Regions from separate parts of the Variovorax sp. GW821-FHT09D05 genome, predicted to be linked through region 1. Evidence: predicted binding sites of a transcription regulator. Region 1 holds the regulator's gene; the other holds the start of a gene.
What was found. The regulator sigma-54, encoded in region 1, starts transcription at its own class of promoters, with help from an activator protein. The targets are predictions, from matches to a motif close to TGGCANGNAANCTGCTTT.
Positions count from the first base shown of each region.

Region 2: a site for sigma-54 is predicted at 1,953-1,970, ahead of glnA (type I glutamate--ammonia ligase). Genes of this name have one in related genera too.

Region 1 is NZ_JBWKOZ010000007.1:426,162-433,838, forward strand. Features, by position in the region: gene AC07O3_RS21225 (phospholipase D family protein) at 1-1,572, opposite strand, end outside; gene rpoN (RNA polymerase factor sigma-54) at 1,583-3,184, opposite strand; gene lptB (LPS export ABC transporter ATP-binding protein) at 3,202-3,996, opposite strand; gene lptA (lipopolysaccharide transport periplasmic protein LptA) at 3,993-4,706, opposite strand; gene AC07O3_RS21245 (thiol:disulfide interchange protein DsbA/DsbL) at 4,849-5,496, opposite strand; gene AC07O3_RS21250 (SPOR domain-containing protein) at 5,639-6,403, opposite strand; gene argS (arginine--tRNA ligase) at 6,415-7,677, opposite strand, start outside.
Region 2 is NZ_JBWKOZ010000009.1:176,332-184,008, forward strand. Features, by position in the region: gene AC07O3_RS24405 (hypothetical protein) at 1-338, opposite strand, end outside; gene glnA (type I glutamate--ammonia ligase) at 492-1,907, opposite strand; gene AC07O3_RS24415 (competence/damage-inducible protein A) at 2,054-2,854, opposite strand; gene AC07O3_RS24420 (EI24 domain-containing protein) at 2,851-3,741, opposite strand; gene AC07O3_RS24425 (sterol desaturase family protein) at 3,792-4,766, opposite strand; gene AC07O3_RS24430 (polysaccharide deacetylase family protein) at 4,780-5,592, opposite strand; gene AC07O3_RS24435 (YncE family protein) at 5,576-6,586, opposite strand; gene AC07O3_RS24440 (pseudouridine synthase) at 6,669-7,418, opposite strand; gene ggt (gamma-glutamyltransferase) at 7,480-7,677, opposite strand, start outside.

The DNA of each region.
Region 1 (7,677 bases):
TTCGAGCATGGTCCGGTCCCAGAAGCCGGAGTCGGGCTCCTCGCTCAGCACAGTGAGCTTGCCGGCGTCGTCGCTGACCCATTCGATGCGCGACTCGTTGCTGCCCTCGGCAAAGCGCAGCCGGTAGGCGCCCTGCTGCTTGAGCACGTCGATGAGCTTGAGCGCCTGCTGCGCCATCTCGGGGCTGCGGATGAAGAGGCCGATCTCGGTGTTGTGCGTCTCCGAGCGCGGATCGAAATTCATCGAGCCGACGAAAAGAATGCGCCGGTCGATCACCGCCGACTTGGCGTGCAGCCTGCCTACCGAGGTGCCGAACAGGCCGAGCCGCACGCTGCGCCGGGTGCGCGTGGAGCTCAGTTCGTAGAGGTCGGCGCCGAGCTTGAGCATGTCGGGCCGGTAGCGGCGGTAGGCGGTGTGCACCAGCGGCTCGTCGGTGGCGGCCAGCGAATTGGTGACGACGCTGATCTTCACGTTGCGGCCGCGGATCTCGCGCATCACCTCCAGCCCCGAGGCGCCCGGAATGAGGTAGGGCGAGACGATGGTCACCTCGGAGCGCGCACGGCGCATCTGCTCGACCACGTTGTAGCGCACGCTGTCGACGTCCAGCAGCGGCACGCCGCCGTATGAGGCGGTCTTGCCGATCACGCGCTCGGGCGAATCGGCGTAGGCCTCTGCGGTGGCCCAGATCAGTCCGAGCTTGCCGGCGTTCAGGTCTTCCGCCATCGGGCTGTAGCCAAGCAGGTCGTTGGGCGCGGGCGGCGGCGGCGGTGGCGTGGTGTCGGGGCCGGTGGCGACATCGAAGCGCTTCTGCAGCTCCTCGCGCGACAGGTCGCTGGCCACCACCGACTGGATCGGCCGCACGTAGATGCTGTTCCAGTACTGGTCGAACAGGCTGCCCAGCCGCGGGATCAGCGCGCCGGTGACGAAGGTGTCGAGGTCTAGAAAGTTCTCGCCCGCCGTGCGCCTGAAATACTGGTTGCCGATGTTGCGCCCGCCCGCCACCGCCATCGCGCCGTCGGCAATGAACAGCTTGTTGTGCATGCGGCGGTTCACGCGGCTGAAGTCGAAGAGCGACGCGCTGAAGCGCTTCAGCAGGCTGCCGCGCCCGGCCGGGAACGGGTTGAACAGGCGCAGCTCCACGTTGGGCGTGGCGGCCAGGCCGAGCAGCAGCTCGTCTTCGCCGGAGGTGTAGAGGTCGTCCATCAGCAGCCGCACGCGCACGCCGCGCTGGGCGGCGTCGCGCAGGGTGCGCATCAGGTAGCGGCCGGTCTCGTCGTTCTCGATCTGGTAGTACTGCACGTCGAGCGTGCGCTGCGCGCGACGGGCCAGCTGGATACGGGTGTCGAAGGCGAAGTCGCCGCCGGGCATGAGGCGAAAGCCGCTCAGGTCGGGGTCGGGCTGCGAGGCCAGCGCGATCTTGCCGAGCGCGGTGTCGGCTGACACGGCCATGGCCTTGGTGGGCGGGCGCGGCGCCTCGTCGGGCAATGTGGCGCAGCCTGCGAACAGCAAGACCGCCGCCATGACGAAAACCCAATGCCCACAACGCGAAAGCGACGGCAGGCGACGGGTCATCGGTGGCTTTCTACAGGGCCTTGCGAAGGTTGGCGGGCGCGATGCGCAGCGCCTCGCGGTACTTGGCCACGGTGCGGCGCGCGCACTCGATGCCCTGCTCTTTCAGCATCTCTGAAATCTGGCTGTCCGACAGCGGCTTCTTGATGCTCTCGGAGCTGACGAACTGCTTGATCAGCGCGCGCACCGCGGTGCTCGACGCATTGCCGCCGGTCTCGGTGCCCAGCGCCGAGCCGAAGAAGTACTTGAGCTCGACCGTGCCGAAGGGCGTGGCCATGTACTTGGCGGTGGTCACGCGCGAGATGGTCGATTCGTGCAGGCCCAGCTCGTCGGCAATCTCGCGCAGCACCAGTGGACGCATCGCGAGTTCGCCGTGCACGAAGTAGCTCTTCTGCCGCTCGACGATAGCGTTGCTCACGCGCAGGATGGTGTCGAAGCGCTGCTGGATGTTCTTGATGAACCAGCGCGCCTCCTGCAGCCGCTGCGACAGCGCCTGGCTGCCTTCGCCCTTGTGCGACTTGAGTGCGCCGGCATAGATGTCGTGCACGCGCAGGCGCGGCATCACCTCGGGGTTCAGCATGACGCGGAACTTCACATTGGTGCCGCGGCCCGTCTTGGTGACGATCACGTCGGGAATGACGATGTTGCGCTCGACGTCGACGAAGCGCCGGCCCGGCTTCGGCTCGAGCCGCGCGATGATCTGCAACGCCGAGCGCACCAGCTCCTCGTTGCTGCGGGTGAGCGTGGCCAGGCGCTTGAAGTCGCGGCGCGCGAGCAGCTCCATTGGCTGCTTGCAGATGGCAATGGCGGTCTTGCGGACCAGTTCTTCCTCGTCGGTCTCGTCCTCGCGGGCCAGGGCGCGCAGCTGGATGCCCAGGCATTCGCCGAGGTCGCGCGCGCCGACGCCGGCGGGTTCCAGGCTTTGCAGCAGGCCGAGCGCCACCTGAAAGTGATGCACGAGGTCGTCGAACTGGTCGTTGTCGTCGCCGGCCAGGCCCGAGGCCAGTGCGGGCAGCGAGTCTTCTAGGTAGCCGTCGTCGTTGAGCGATTCGATGAGAAAGCGCAGCGCGGCGCTGTCGTTCTCGTTCAGGCGCAGGCTCAGCGCCTGGCGATGCAGGAAGGACTGCAGCGACTCCTGGCTGCGCGCGAGTTCGGTGGCGTCGGCACGTTCGTCGTCGCCGAGGTTGTTCTGGCGCGCGGGCGCATCGCTGCCCCATTCGCTGTCGTCGGGCGCCATGTCGACGGTGCCGTCGCCTTCCCAGTCGGGCTCGCGCTCGGTGATCTCGGCAGCGGGGCCGTCGGTGTCGGCCGTGGTGGTGGTGCTGGTTTCGGTGGAAGCAGTGGACGCGCTGGCGGCGGGCGAAGCGAAGTCGCTTTCGCCGTCGCCGCTATCGCCGCCGTCGTCGCGCGGCACCGGGGCATCGGCCGTGTCGAGCCCGAATTCCTCGCGCGCCGCTTCTTCAGCCGTGCGCTCGAGGAACGGGTTCTCGTCGAGCATCTGCTCCACCTCCTGGCTCAGTTCGAGCGTGGAGAGTTGAAGCAGCCTGATCGACTGCTGCAGCTGTGGCGTCAACGCCAGATGCTGCGAGACGCGAAGGGATAGCCCTTGCTTCATGGGAACCGCTCCCGCCCTTACATGCGGAAGTGTTCGCCCAAGTACACCCTGCGTACTTCGGCGTTGTCGACGATCTCCGAGGGTGTGCCTTGTGCCAGCACATGCCCGTCGCTGATGATGAAAGCGTGATCGCAGATGCCCAGCGTTTCACGCACGTTGTGGTCGGTGATGAGCACGCCGATGCCGCGCTCCTTCAGGAAACTGATGATCCGCTGGATCTCGATCACCGCGATCGGGTCGATGCCGGCGAAGGGCTCGTCCAGCAGGATGAAGCGCGGCTGCGTAGCCAGCGCACGCGCAATTTCGACGCGGCGGCGCTCGCCGCCCGACAGCGCGAGCGCGGGCGAATCGCGCAGGTGGTCGACGCGCAGGTCGGCCAGCAGCTCGGCCAGGCGCTCGTCCATGTGCTGCTTCGACAGCGGCGCCATCTTGCCGTTCTCGTCGGGCTCGCTCTGGAGCTCGAGCACGGCGCGCACGTTTTCCTCGACCGTGAGCTTGCGGAAGATCGAGGCTTCCTGCGGCAGGTAGCTCAGGCCCATGCGGGCGCGGCGGTGGATCGGCATGTGGGCGATGGGCTCGCCGTCGATGCTGATGTCGCCCGCGTCGGCGCGCACCAGGCCCACGATCATGTAGAACGAGGTGGTCTTGCCCGCGCCGTTCGGCCCGAGCAACCCGACGACTTCGCCCTTCTGCACGTCGAGCGAGACGTCTTTCACGACCGTGCGGCTGCCGTAGCTCTTCTTCAGGCCGCGCGCGATCAGGCGGCTGCCCGGTGCGCCGTTGGCGTCCTGCGTTCCTGCGGTTTCGATCACTTGCGGGTTTCTCCCTGGTCACTGAGCGTGGTGCTCTGGCGCAGGCCCTTGCCGGGTGCGGGCGTGGGCGCCGGCGGCGCCGCCTTCGCGCCGGCCGGAGCCGAGGCACCGGCTGCCGGTGCGGTGGCGGCCTTGGGGGTCAGGATGGTCTTGACGCGCCCGCCCGGGGTGGACGCGTTGACGGCGGTGTTCGGCGGCACGGTGGAACCGTTGACCGTGTAGGTGTCGTTGCTCTGGTCGTAGACGATCAGCGCGCCCTGGCTCTCGTCGTTCGGCGTAGCGCCGAGCAGGCGGCGCATGGTGGCGTTGCGGATGAACTTGACGTTGTCGGCGCGGCTGTCGTACTCGATGACTTCCGACTCGCCCTCGATCCACTCGTCGGGCGCATTGCGTTTCTGCTTGTAGTAGGCCCGCTTGCCCGGTGCCGCCGTGACCACGCCGTACTGGTAGCCCTCGGGGTCCTGGCGTACATCCATGCGTGCGCCGCGGATGATGATCGTGCCCTTCGTAACGAGCACGTTACCGGTGAACACGCTGGTCTGCTTCAGGTCGTCGTAGCGCATCGAGTCCGACTCGATGTTCATCGGCTTGGTGCGGTCGGCGGTTTCGGCCAGTGCGCCCGAGGCAAGGCCGGCCAGCAACAGCGCGCCGGCGGCCAGGCGGCCGATGCGACGAAGGAAGGGAGTGGTGGGGTGAGAGTGCAATGTCATAGAGGCACGAAACTTGCTCGGCATTGTATGCGGCTGATTGCGTCAGCCCCGCACGCACAGATGAAAAAGCCCGCCGATGCGGGCTTGACTTTCTTCCTGGAACACCGCGGAACCGGCTCCGCCGGACCGCGATCCTGGGGGGTCAGCCCTTCTTCGCTTCGCCGATCAGATAGTTCACGACCTGAAGCACTTTGGTCATGTTGCCGGCGGTTTCGCCATCCACATACCAGCGGCCGGCCACGGCCATTGCCGGCACGCCAGCCACCTTGTAGGCGTCGGTCATTTGCGAGGCGCGCTTGGCCTTGCTGGCCACGCCGAAGGAGGTGAAGACTTCCTTGAACTTGGCGCCGTCCAGGCCGTTGGCGGCGGCCCAGGCAATGATGTTGGCGTCGCCGTTCACGTTCTGGCGCTGCGCGTGGATCGCGTTGAACACCTTCGGCTGATATTCGTCGACCTTGCCCATCGCCTCGAGCGCGTAGTACAGGCGCTGCTTGGCTTCGACGTCGTTGCCCACGAAAGGCACGGGGATGCGGCGGAAGGCGACTTCCTTGGGCACCGTCTTGATCCAGGCTTCCAGCGCCGGCTCGAAGTCGTTGCAATGCGGGCAGTTGTACGAGAAGAACTCGACCACCTCGATCTTGCCGGCGGGCGCGTCGACCGGCACGCGCTTGTCGAGCACCAGGTACTCGGTGCCGGCCTTGGGCGCACGCGCCTGGGCGTGGGCCGGGTTGGCAGCCAGGGACAGCAGCCCGAGCGAAGTGGCGGCCAGCGAAAAGTCACGACGTTTCATTGAAAGAGCTCTCCAGTTGTTACGGCAGACTGAGCCGGCGCGCGGCGGGGAGTTCCCCCTCATCCGGCGCGCCCGAGGCAGTGGATGGTGGCGGCAAACGCCGCGCGGCGAAGCTTAGGGGCTATTTGTGTCGGCTGCCGGGTCAGCGCTGCACGCGAACCAGCGCCGAATCCATGCCGCCGCCGTCGAGCCGCTCCTTGAGGCGGTCGGCGTCGTCCTTCTTGTTGAAGGGGCCCGCGCGCACGCGGTAGACGGTGCGGCCCGCCTGCTCGCGCTCGGTGACCTTGGCCTCGACGCCCATCAGCGACAGCTTGGCGCGCTGGGCCTCGGCGTCGTCGGTGGTGCGGAAGGCGCCGGCCTGCACGAAGTACATGAACGGATCGGGGCCCGAACTGCTGCTGCCGGCATTGCTGTTGCTGCTCGGTGCGGCCGACGCGGTGGTCGTGCTGCCGGAGCTGGCGCCGCCGCCCGAGCGCGCCCGGGCCAGGTCGCCCAGCGGATCGTTCGACGGCGGCAGGGCATTGGCTTCGGCCGGCACCGGCGCAGGGCGCGGCGGCTTGGGCGCCACCACCACGGGCACCGGCGGTGCGGTCGTGGGCGGGGCGGTGGCAGGGGCCACGGCGGTGGTGGCCGGCTCGCCGGTGACGGGGTTGACCGGGCCGGTAGGTGCGGGCGCCGGCTTGGCAGCGCCTGCCTTGCCGGCCAGCGGCGCGTTCGGGTCCCAGTCGCGGTTCTTGCGGGCTTCGGCCTCGTCCTGCTCGGCGCCGCCGCGCTGCGTCTTGGTCACGAACGGGATCGGCACCTTGGTCACATAGACCGCGATGCCCAGCGCGACGCCCAGGCCGAGCACCAGCCCGATGATCAGGCCGATGACGATGTTGCCGCGTTGTCTGGTTGTCTTCTTCATGGTGAGGAGGTTCACATCTTGCTCGGCGCACTGACGCCGAGAATCGCGAGGCCATTGTGCAGCACCTGCGCGGTCGCGGCGACCAGCGCCAGGCGGGCCAGCTTGACCTTTTCGTCGTCGACCAGGATGCGCTCGGCGTCGTAGTAGCTGTGGTAGCTGGCGGCCAGCTCGCGCAGGTAGAACGTGACGTCGTGCGGGGCGAAGTCCTTCGACGCAGCCGTCAGCATGGCCGGGTACTTGGCCAGCAGCAGCATCAGCGCCTGGGCCGCCGGGCTTTCGAGCGGCGACAGGTCGACGTCCTTCAACGTGGCCGCGTCGCCGCCCCAGCCGGCCAGCACCGAGCAGATGCGCGCATGCGCGTACTGCACGTAATAAACCGGGTTGTCGTTGTTTTTCGTCACCGCGAGGTCGACGTCGAAGGTGTATTCGGTGTCGGGCTTGCGGCTGAGCAGGAAGAAGCGGATGGCATCGGTGCTGGTCCACTCGATCAGGTCGCGCAGCGTGACGTAGCTGCCGGCGCGCTTGCTGATCTTGACCTCTTCGCCGCCCTTCATGACGCGCACCATGGTGTGCAGCACATAGTCGGGGTAGCCCTCGGGAATGCCTTCGCCCGCCGCCTGCAGGCCGGCGCGCACCCGGGCGATGGTGCCGTGGTGGTCGGTGCCCTGGATGTTGATGACCTTGTGGAAGCCGCGCTCCCACTTGGCGATGTGATACGCGACGTCGGGCACGAAGTACGTGTACGTGCCGTCCTGCTTCTTCATCACGCGGTCCTTGTCGTCGCCGTAGTCGGTCGACTTCAGCCACAGCGCGCCGTCTTGTTCGTAGGTCTTGCCGGCGGCCACGAGCTTCTGCACGGCAGCTTCGACGCGGCCGCTGGTATAGAGGCTGGACTCCAGGTAGTACTGGTCGAAATGAACGCGGAAGGCCTGCAGGTCGAGGTCTTGCTCGCGGCGCAGATAGGCCACGGCGAACTCGCGGATCGCGTCGATATCGTCGATGTTTCCGCTGGCGGTGACTTCGCGGTCTTCCGACTTGACGGTCTTCTTCGCCTTGAAGTCTTCGGCGATGTCGGCGATGTAGTCGCCGTTATAGGCAGGGGCCTTCTCGCCGCTGGGCCATTCGGCGTCGCCGGGCTTGAAGCCGCGGGCGCGCAGCTGTGTGCTGGTGGCCAGCGTCTGGATCTGCACGCCGGCGTCGTTGTAGTAGTACTCGCGCCAGACGCTTTCGCCCTGCGAGGCGCGCAGGTTGCAGATGGCGTCGCCCAGTGCCGC
Region 2 (7,677 bases), on a different contig from region 1:
TGCAGCTCGGCCTGGCGTGCCTCGGCCTTCTTGAGCTCAGACTCGAGCACCGAGCGAGCCTCGCCGTCACGGGCACGCTGGTCGACGCCTTCGACACGCGGGCTGCCCGCCGGCGCACGCGCCGCGGAAGAGCCACCGGACGACGCAGAGCCACCGCCCGAAGACTTGGTGCCTTGCACGACCGTGACGTTGCCGCCTTCCATGACCTTGCAGCCCTTCTGCTGGGCGATGGTGGCGTTGTTGGTGTACTCGTTGCCGCAACGCCAGACGCGTTCCTGCGCGAGCGCCGGCAGCGCGATCAATGAACCGGCCAGGAAAATGAGAGAAGCAGTCTTCATGTGTATCGGTGGAGGGCGGCGACAAAGGTGCATTTTCGTGCAATTCGATGCCACCAGTGACAAGATGTTCCACTCCATTGAAAAAGGACGGCCGTGGCCGTCCTTTTTCATTACATCCCCGCCAATGGATTGGTGAGGTTGTACTTCGCTCGATTACAGCGAGTAGTACATGTCGAACTCGACCGGATGGGTCGCCATGCGGAAGCGCGTGACTTCCTGCATCTTCAGATCGATGTACGCATCGATGTACGCATCGGTGAACACGCCGCCCTTGGTCAGGAACGCACGGTCCTTGTCCAGGTATTCCAGGGCTTGGTCGAGGCTGTGGCAGACGGTCGGGATCAGCGCGTCTTCTTCCGGCGGCAGGTGGTACAGGTCCTTGCTGGCGGCTTCGCCCGGATGGATCTTGTTTTCCACGCCGTCGAGACCGGCCATCAGCAGCGCAGCGAAGCCGAGGTACGGGTTCATCAGCGGATCGGGGAAGCGCGCTTCGACGCGGCGGCCCTTCGGGTTGGCCACGAACGGGATGCGGATCGAGGCCGAGCGGTTCTTGGCCGAGTAGGCCAGCTTCACCGGGGCTTCGAAGCCGGGCACCAGGCGCTTGTAGCTGTTGGTGCCGGGGTTCGTGATGGCATTCAGGGCACGGGCGTGCTTGATGATGCCGCCGATGTAGTGCAGCGCGAAGTCCGAGAGACCTGCATAGCCGTCGCCGGCGAACAGGTTCTTGCCGTCCTTCCAGACCGACTGGTGCACGTGCATGCCGGAGCCGTTGTCGCCGACGATGGGCTTGGGCATGAAGGTGGCGGTCTTGCCGTAGGCGTGGGCCACGTTGTGGATCACGTACTTCTGCAGCTGGACCCAGTCGGCGCGCTGGACCAGCGTGCTGAACTTGGTGCCGAGTTCCATCTGGCCGGCGTTGGCCACTTCATGGTGATGCACTTCGACCGGGATGCCGAGCGATTCGAGCACCAGGCACATTTCCGAGCGCATGTCCTGGAAGCTGTCGACCGGGGGAACCGGGAAATAGCCGCCCTTGACTGCCGGACGATGGCCGGTGTTGCCGTGCTCGTATTCCTTGTCGGTGTTCCACGAGGCTTCTTCGGAGTCGATCTTCACGAAGCAGCCCGACATGTCGTTCTTCCAGCGGACGCCGTCGAACACGAAGAATTCGGGTTCCGGACCGAAGAAGGCGGTGTCACCCAGGCCCGAAGCCTTCATGTACGCCTCGGCGCGCTTGGCGAGCGAACGCGGATCGCGCTCGTAGGCCTTGCCGTCGGCGGGGTCGATCACGTCGCAGGTCAGGATCAGCGTCGTTTCTTCGAAGAAGGGGTCGATGTTGGCGGTGTTCGGGTCGGGCATGAGCTGCATGTCCGAAGCTTCGATCCCCTTCCAGCCAGCGATGGACGAGCCGTCGAATGCGTGGCCCGAGGTGAATTTGTCTTCATCGAAAGCCGAGACCGGCACGGTCACGTGCTGCTCTTTGCCACGGGTGTCGGTGAAGCGGAAGTCGACGAACTTGACCTCGTTTTCCTTGACGAGCTTGAGTACATCGGCGACGGTCTTTGCCATCAGTTTCTCCTGAGTTGGATGGTGGTTAGGAATACAGGGACGAGGGATGCAGTTTCTGTGCCATTGTCACCTCACTCGATGAGGCTTTAGTGGCCGCCGCAAACCCCAAATGAAGGCGGAATTTCACCAAAATGGTGCGCTCAGCATTAACGCACCAATTCTGGACCAAGCTTGGCATCAAAGGTGTGCAACCCTTCGATCAGCTGGACATAGGCGGCATCGAGCCGGCCGGGGTCACCCTTGACGCCCAGCTCGATGTGGCGGCCGTATTCGGGGTGATCGACGCTCGGCAGGCTGAACACCTTGATGCCGGCGTGGGTGGCCTCGATGGCCTGCATGAGCGGCGTCAGCGTGGCTTCCATGGCACCGAAAACGATCACCGACTTCTCGGCGACGGCATTGCGGGTAAACAGTTCGGCGTAACGGCCGTCGAGCACGGACTCGATCATCGGCCAGGCCATGACGGGAAAGCCCGGCACGAAGTGCACGTCGCCGACGCTGAAGCCGGGGATCTTGTTGTACGGGTTGTAGATGAGCGCGGCGCCCTGCGGAAACACGCCCATGTTGAGCCGGTGCACGTTGTCGGACCGGTCGGGCTCGTAGGGCACGCCCTGCTCACGCGCGGTGTCCTGCATGCGCTCGCGGATCAGCAGTTCGGCCTCGGGGTGCAGCGCCAGCGGCACGCCCAGCGCCTTGGCGGCGCACTGGCGGGTGTGGTCGTCGGGCGTGGCGCCAATGCCACCGGTCGAGAAGACGATGTCGCCCGAGGCGAAGGCGCGCGCCAGCGCGGCCGTGATGCGCGCGGGCTCGTCGCCCACGTATTCGGCCCAGCTCAGCTGCAGGCCGCGCGCGGCGAGCAACTCGATGACCTTGGCCATGTGCTTGTCGGCCCGCTTGCCGGAAAGGATCTCGTCGCCGACGACGATGAGACCGAATGCGCGTGTCATGGTGAACCCCATTGGGAAAGAGCGGCCTTGCTGGCCTCTTCGGCTTCGAGGGCCGGTGTTGTGCCGTTGGCGGCCGATGCCTCGGCCACAGCGCGCTGGGCACGCAGCCGCGCGAGCGCGTCAAGGCAGTAGTGAGCGAACCAGAGCGCCGAAAAGGCGAAGACCAGTGTGTAGATCCAGATGGCGATCGGCACCAGCACGAAGAAGGCGGCGGCGAACAGCAGGCCCGATGCCCAGACGATGCTGGGCGCCGCGCCCAGGTAGCCGCACAGCACGCCGATGCACAGCAGCGGCAGCCGGTGCGCGCGCAGCAGCGCGGCGCGCTCCTCGGGACTGGCGTGCTCGGCCAACGCATCGAAGCTCATCACTCGATAGGTGAGCCAGCCCCAGATCAGCGGCGGCAGGATCAGCACCAGCGGCGGAATGAGCCACAGCGGCATCGACACCACAAGAGCGATCAGCGCCAGGATGGTGACGCCGAGCGAACGCGCGACGCTGCCGAAGAACGAAGCGCCCTTTTTCTGCTCGAGCGAGGGAAAACGCCGCTCGCCCACGAGCTTGGTCAGCGCAGGCGCCATGAAGCCGGCCACGATCAGCAGGCAGACCACCACGATCAGCGGCGTGGCAGCGAACACCACGACCAGGGACGCCAGCGCGAAAGTGACGTCACCCGAGAAAAGACGGCCGATCCAGGCCCAGAAGCTCGACAGCAGCGGCCAGGCGTCGAGCGCGCCGCGTGTCCAGGTCACGGCGGAGTCCCAGTAGAAATAACCGAGCCCCGCGGCCAGCACCACCATCAACCCCAAAGGAAGCAGCGACAGCACGATCACGCGCGGCAGCATGCAGTAGGCGACCGCGCGCCAGAAGGAGTCGAGGAGCAGGCGCATTGAGCAGCGAGGATAACGCCTCGGACGAGCCGTTCAGGGGCCGGAGCCCCTCAACCGCGACCGACCATTCGCTTCAGGCCGAGCCACTGCTGGGCCCAGAAACCGCGCCCGTATTCGCGCACGCGGCCGTCGGCGCTGGGTTCGACCTGGTCGCGGATGCCGGTCGGGTCGTAGCGGTTCTCGAAGTTGGCGGTGCGAAACAGCATGTCCCACCAAGGCAGCAGCACGCCGAAGTTGTGGCCGCCGAGCGTGCTCCTGCCGTTCGATTCGTGCCCCAGCCCGATGCTGTGGTGCAGCCGGTGGAAACGCGGGCTGATCCACAGCCGCTCGCCGATGGCGCCGAAGCTCAGCCGCAGGTTGGCGTGCTGCAGGCTTTCGCTGAGCTGCGTGAAGGCGACGAAGGCAATGAACTGCCCCGGCGCGACGCCGATCAGCTGCGCCACGATGACGATCAGCGTGTCGTGGACGATGTCGTCGAGCAGGTGATTGCGGTCGTCGCTCCACATCGTCATCTGGCGCTGCGAGTGGTGCAGCGAGTGCAGGCCCCACCACCAGTTGAACTGGTGCTGGCCGCGGTGGATCCAGTAGCCGACGAAGTCGAGCACCACCAGGTAAATGGCGAAGGCGACCACCGGCACGTCGGTCACGCCGGGCCACACTTCGTCGAGGTGGAAGGTGCCCCACCCCGCCGTGCGCAGGCTGCCCATCGCATCGTCGAAGAAGGGCTGCAGCGTGAAGAAGATCGCCAGCCGGAACAGGCCGAGCCGGTGAATCAGCGTGTAGAGCATGTCGATGCGGATCGCGTGGCGGTCGACTACCGGCTCCACCGATCGCCAGCGCTGCAGCGGCCCGATGATCGCCAGCAGCACCAGGATCTGGATGACGCCGACCAGCAGCCAGCCGGTCGCGTCGAAGGCATCCTCGGTCCAGCCGCCGAGGCCGACGGCGTAGACCAGCGGCTGCACGGCGGCCTCGAAGAACCAGCCCTGCATGGCGGAAAAAGCGTCTGTCAGCCAATCGATCACGGCGAAAACTCGTTCAGGGGTGAGATGCAATCCAGGCGCGGAAGTCCGGGTGCTGGCGCAGTGTCTGGAAGCAGAAGCCCTTGGCCTTGAGCCCGACGATCAGCGGCTCGAGGTTGGCCGGAGCCCATGGGTCCTTGCGCGACCAGATGCCCAGGTGCGCGAGCAGGATGTCGCCGGGGCGAATGGTGTCGAGCGCCTGAGTCAGCAGCTTGGCGTTGCTGAATTTCTCGCTCGGCAGCTCGTCGCCGAGGAAGCCGGCGGGCGCCCAGCCGACGTACTTGTAGCCACAGCCTTCGGCGGCGGCCAGCAGCGCGGGCGAGGTCTTGCCGCCCGGCGCGCGGTACAGCGGCAGCGGCTTCTTGCCGGTGATGGCGGCCAGCCGGTCGGACGACTTGCGGATGTTGGCGCAGTACTCGGCCGCGCTCCAGGTCGATTCCTTGCCGTCCTGCGGACCTGCCGAGGGCTTGATGCGGAAGCTCGGCGGCGTGCCCTTGACGTCGGCGCGCCAGTACGCATGGTCGTAGGTGTGCGATCCGAACTCGTTGCCTTCGGCCGCCCTCGCCTTCCACCAGGACGCCCAGTGGTCGTCGAGGCTGTCGCCGTCGGTCTGGGTGCGCTCGGCGGCGGCGAAGAAGGTGACGCGCACGTCCTGCCGCTTGAGCACGTCGGCCACCAGCGGGGCGATGCCCATGTGGCCGGTGTCGAAGGTCAGGTAGACGGGCTTTTCGCAGGTGGCGCCCGGTGTCGCCCCCCAGGCGACGGGAGCCACGACTCCGGCCAGCGACAGCGCGAGGGCCGCGCCGATACGGCTAGATGCGCTTGGCATGATCGAGCGTCCAGACGCCATGCGGCGAACGGCCGACATTCACCTGCCGCACGACCTTGTTGCTGGCCAGGTCGACCACGCTGAGCTTCTTGATCCAGCGCGAGGTCACGTACAGGGTCTTGCCGTCGGCCGACAGGTCCATGCAGTCGGGACCGCCGGGCACGGGATAGGTCGCGATGACCTTCAGCGTCGCCAGGTCGATGCGGCTGATGGTGTTGGCCACGCGGTTGCTCACGAACACGCTCTTGCCGTCGCCGGCCGAGCGGAAGGCGTGGGCGCCCTTGCCGGTGGGGATCTTGCCGACCAGCTTGGGCTCGGCGCCGGCCACGTCGAACACCTGCACGCCGTCGCTGCCGGTCAGGCCCACCAGCAGGGTCTTGTCGTTGTGCACGCCGAAGATGTCGGCAGGCATGGTGCCGGTGGCAACGCGCCACTTGACTGTTTGCGTGGGCAGGTCGACGGCGATCATCTCGTCGCTGTCCTGCATCGTCACGTAGGCGATGGTGCTGGTGTTGTCGATCCAGATGTGGCTGGGCGTCTTGCCGCTGGCGATGCGCTTGGCCAGCTTCAGGTCTTTGCCGTCCCAGCGGTAGATGTCGACGTGGTTCAGGCGGTTGCCGGCCGTGACGAACCACTTCATGTCGCGCGAGAACTGCAGCTGGTACGGATCGATGATGCCGTAGACCACGCGCTGCACTTCCGCCGTGCGGGGGTTCAGGAAAGTCAGCGAATCGCCCGCCGAATTGGCCACGATGACCGACTTTTCGTCCGGCGTCATGTAGATGTGGTGCGGCTCCTTGCCGGTGGCAATGCGCTGTTTTTCCGTCCAGTCGACGGGATTGATCACGCTCACGCTGGCGTCCAGCGAGTTGAGCACGAAGATCGGGGGAGGTTCGGCCGGCGCGGCGGCGGCAGCGGGAAATGCCGCCAGGGCCGTCAGACAGGAAAACAGGAAAGCCGCGATGCGGCCGTTCGGTCGAGCAGGGAGTCGCAAGGGAAGGTTCCGGGAGAGAGCTTGGCGAGATTAACGGTCGAGCCTTAGGACTGGCTGACCGTCAGGGGGCGCTTTGTTCCGCTTATTTCGGCGGTTTGGCCGGTTTGGCCGGCGCGCGCAGGGCGGCAACCTGGTCGGCGGTCAGCCAGCGCCACTGCCCCGGCGCAAGGTCGTCGGGCAGCGCCAGGTCGCCGATGCGCGAGCGGTGCAGCCCCTCGACCCGGTTTCCGACCGCGGCCAGCATGCGCTTGACCTGGTGGTACTTGCCCTCGGTGAGCGTGAGCCGCAGATGCAGCGGGCTGTCGGATTCGCAGGCGGCGGCGCGCACGGGCTTCGGGTCGTCGTCGAGCACCACGCCTGCCAGCAGCTTGGCGATCTGCGCCTCGTCCACCGGATGCTTGGCCGTTACCTCGTAGACCTTGGGCACGTGGTGCTTGGGGGAGCCCATCTTGTGGATGAACTGGCCGTCGTCGGTCAGCAGCAGCAGGCCGGTGGTGTCCTGGTCGAGCCGGCCGATGGCCTGCACGCCTTGCACCGCGCCCTTGTTGGGGCGCAGGCGCAGGGGCGACGGCAGCAGCGTATAGATGCTCGGATAGGTCGAGGGCTTCTGCGAGCACTCGGTGCCGGCCGGCTTGTGCAGCATCAGGTAGGCCTTCTCGTGGTACGCCCACGCGGTGCCCTGGACTGTGTAGTGAAGGCCCTCGGGGTCGAGATCGGCGAATGGGTCGGTCACCGCCTGGCCCTCGATGGTCACGTGGCCTTGCTGGACGAGGCCCGCGCACACGCGCCGCGTGCCGAAGCCCTGGGTATAGAGGATGTCTTGCAGGTGCATGAAAAATGAAAAAAGCGGCCGCGCCGACAAGGGCACGACCGCCTTCTAGTTTGCCGCAGGATCAGTAGCCTGCCGCCAGGCCCGTGTTGCGGCGCGGATCGTTGGCACCGTAGAAGCGGTTGTTGCCGACCGGCTTGCCGCCCAGCGACGGCGCGCCGACGATGATGGCCGCGAGGTGGTTGGCCGGCTGCGGCACACCCAGGTTGTGGCCCATGTCGGTCAGGATCTTGCGCGTGTCGGGGCTCAGCGCGAAGGTCTC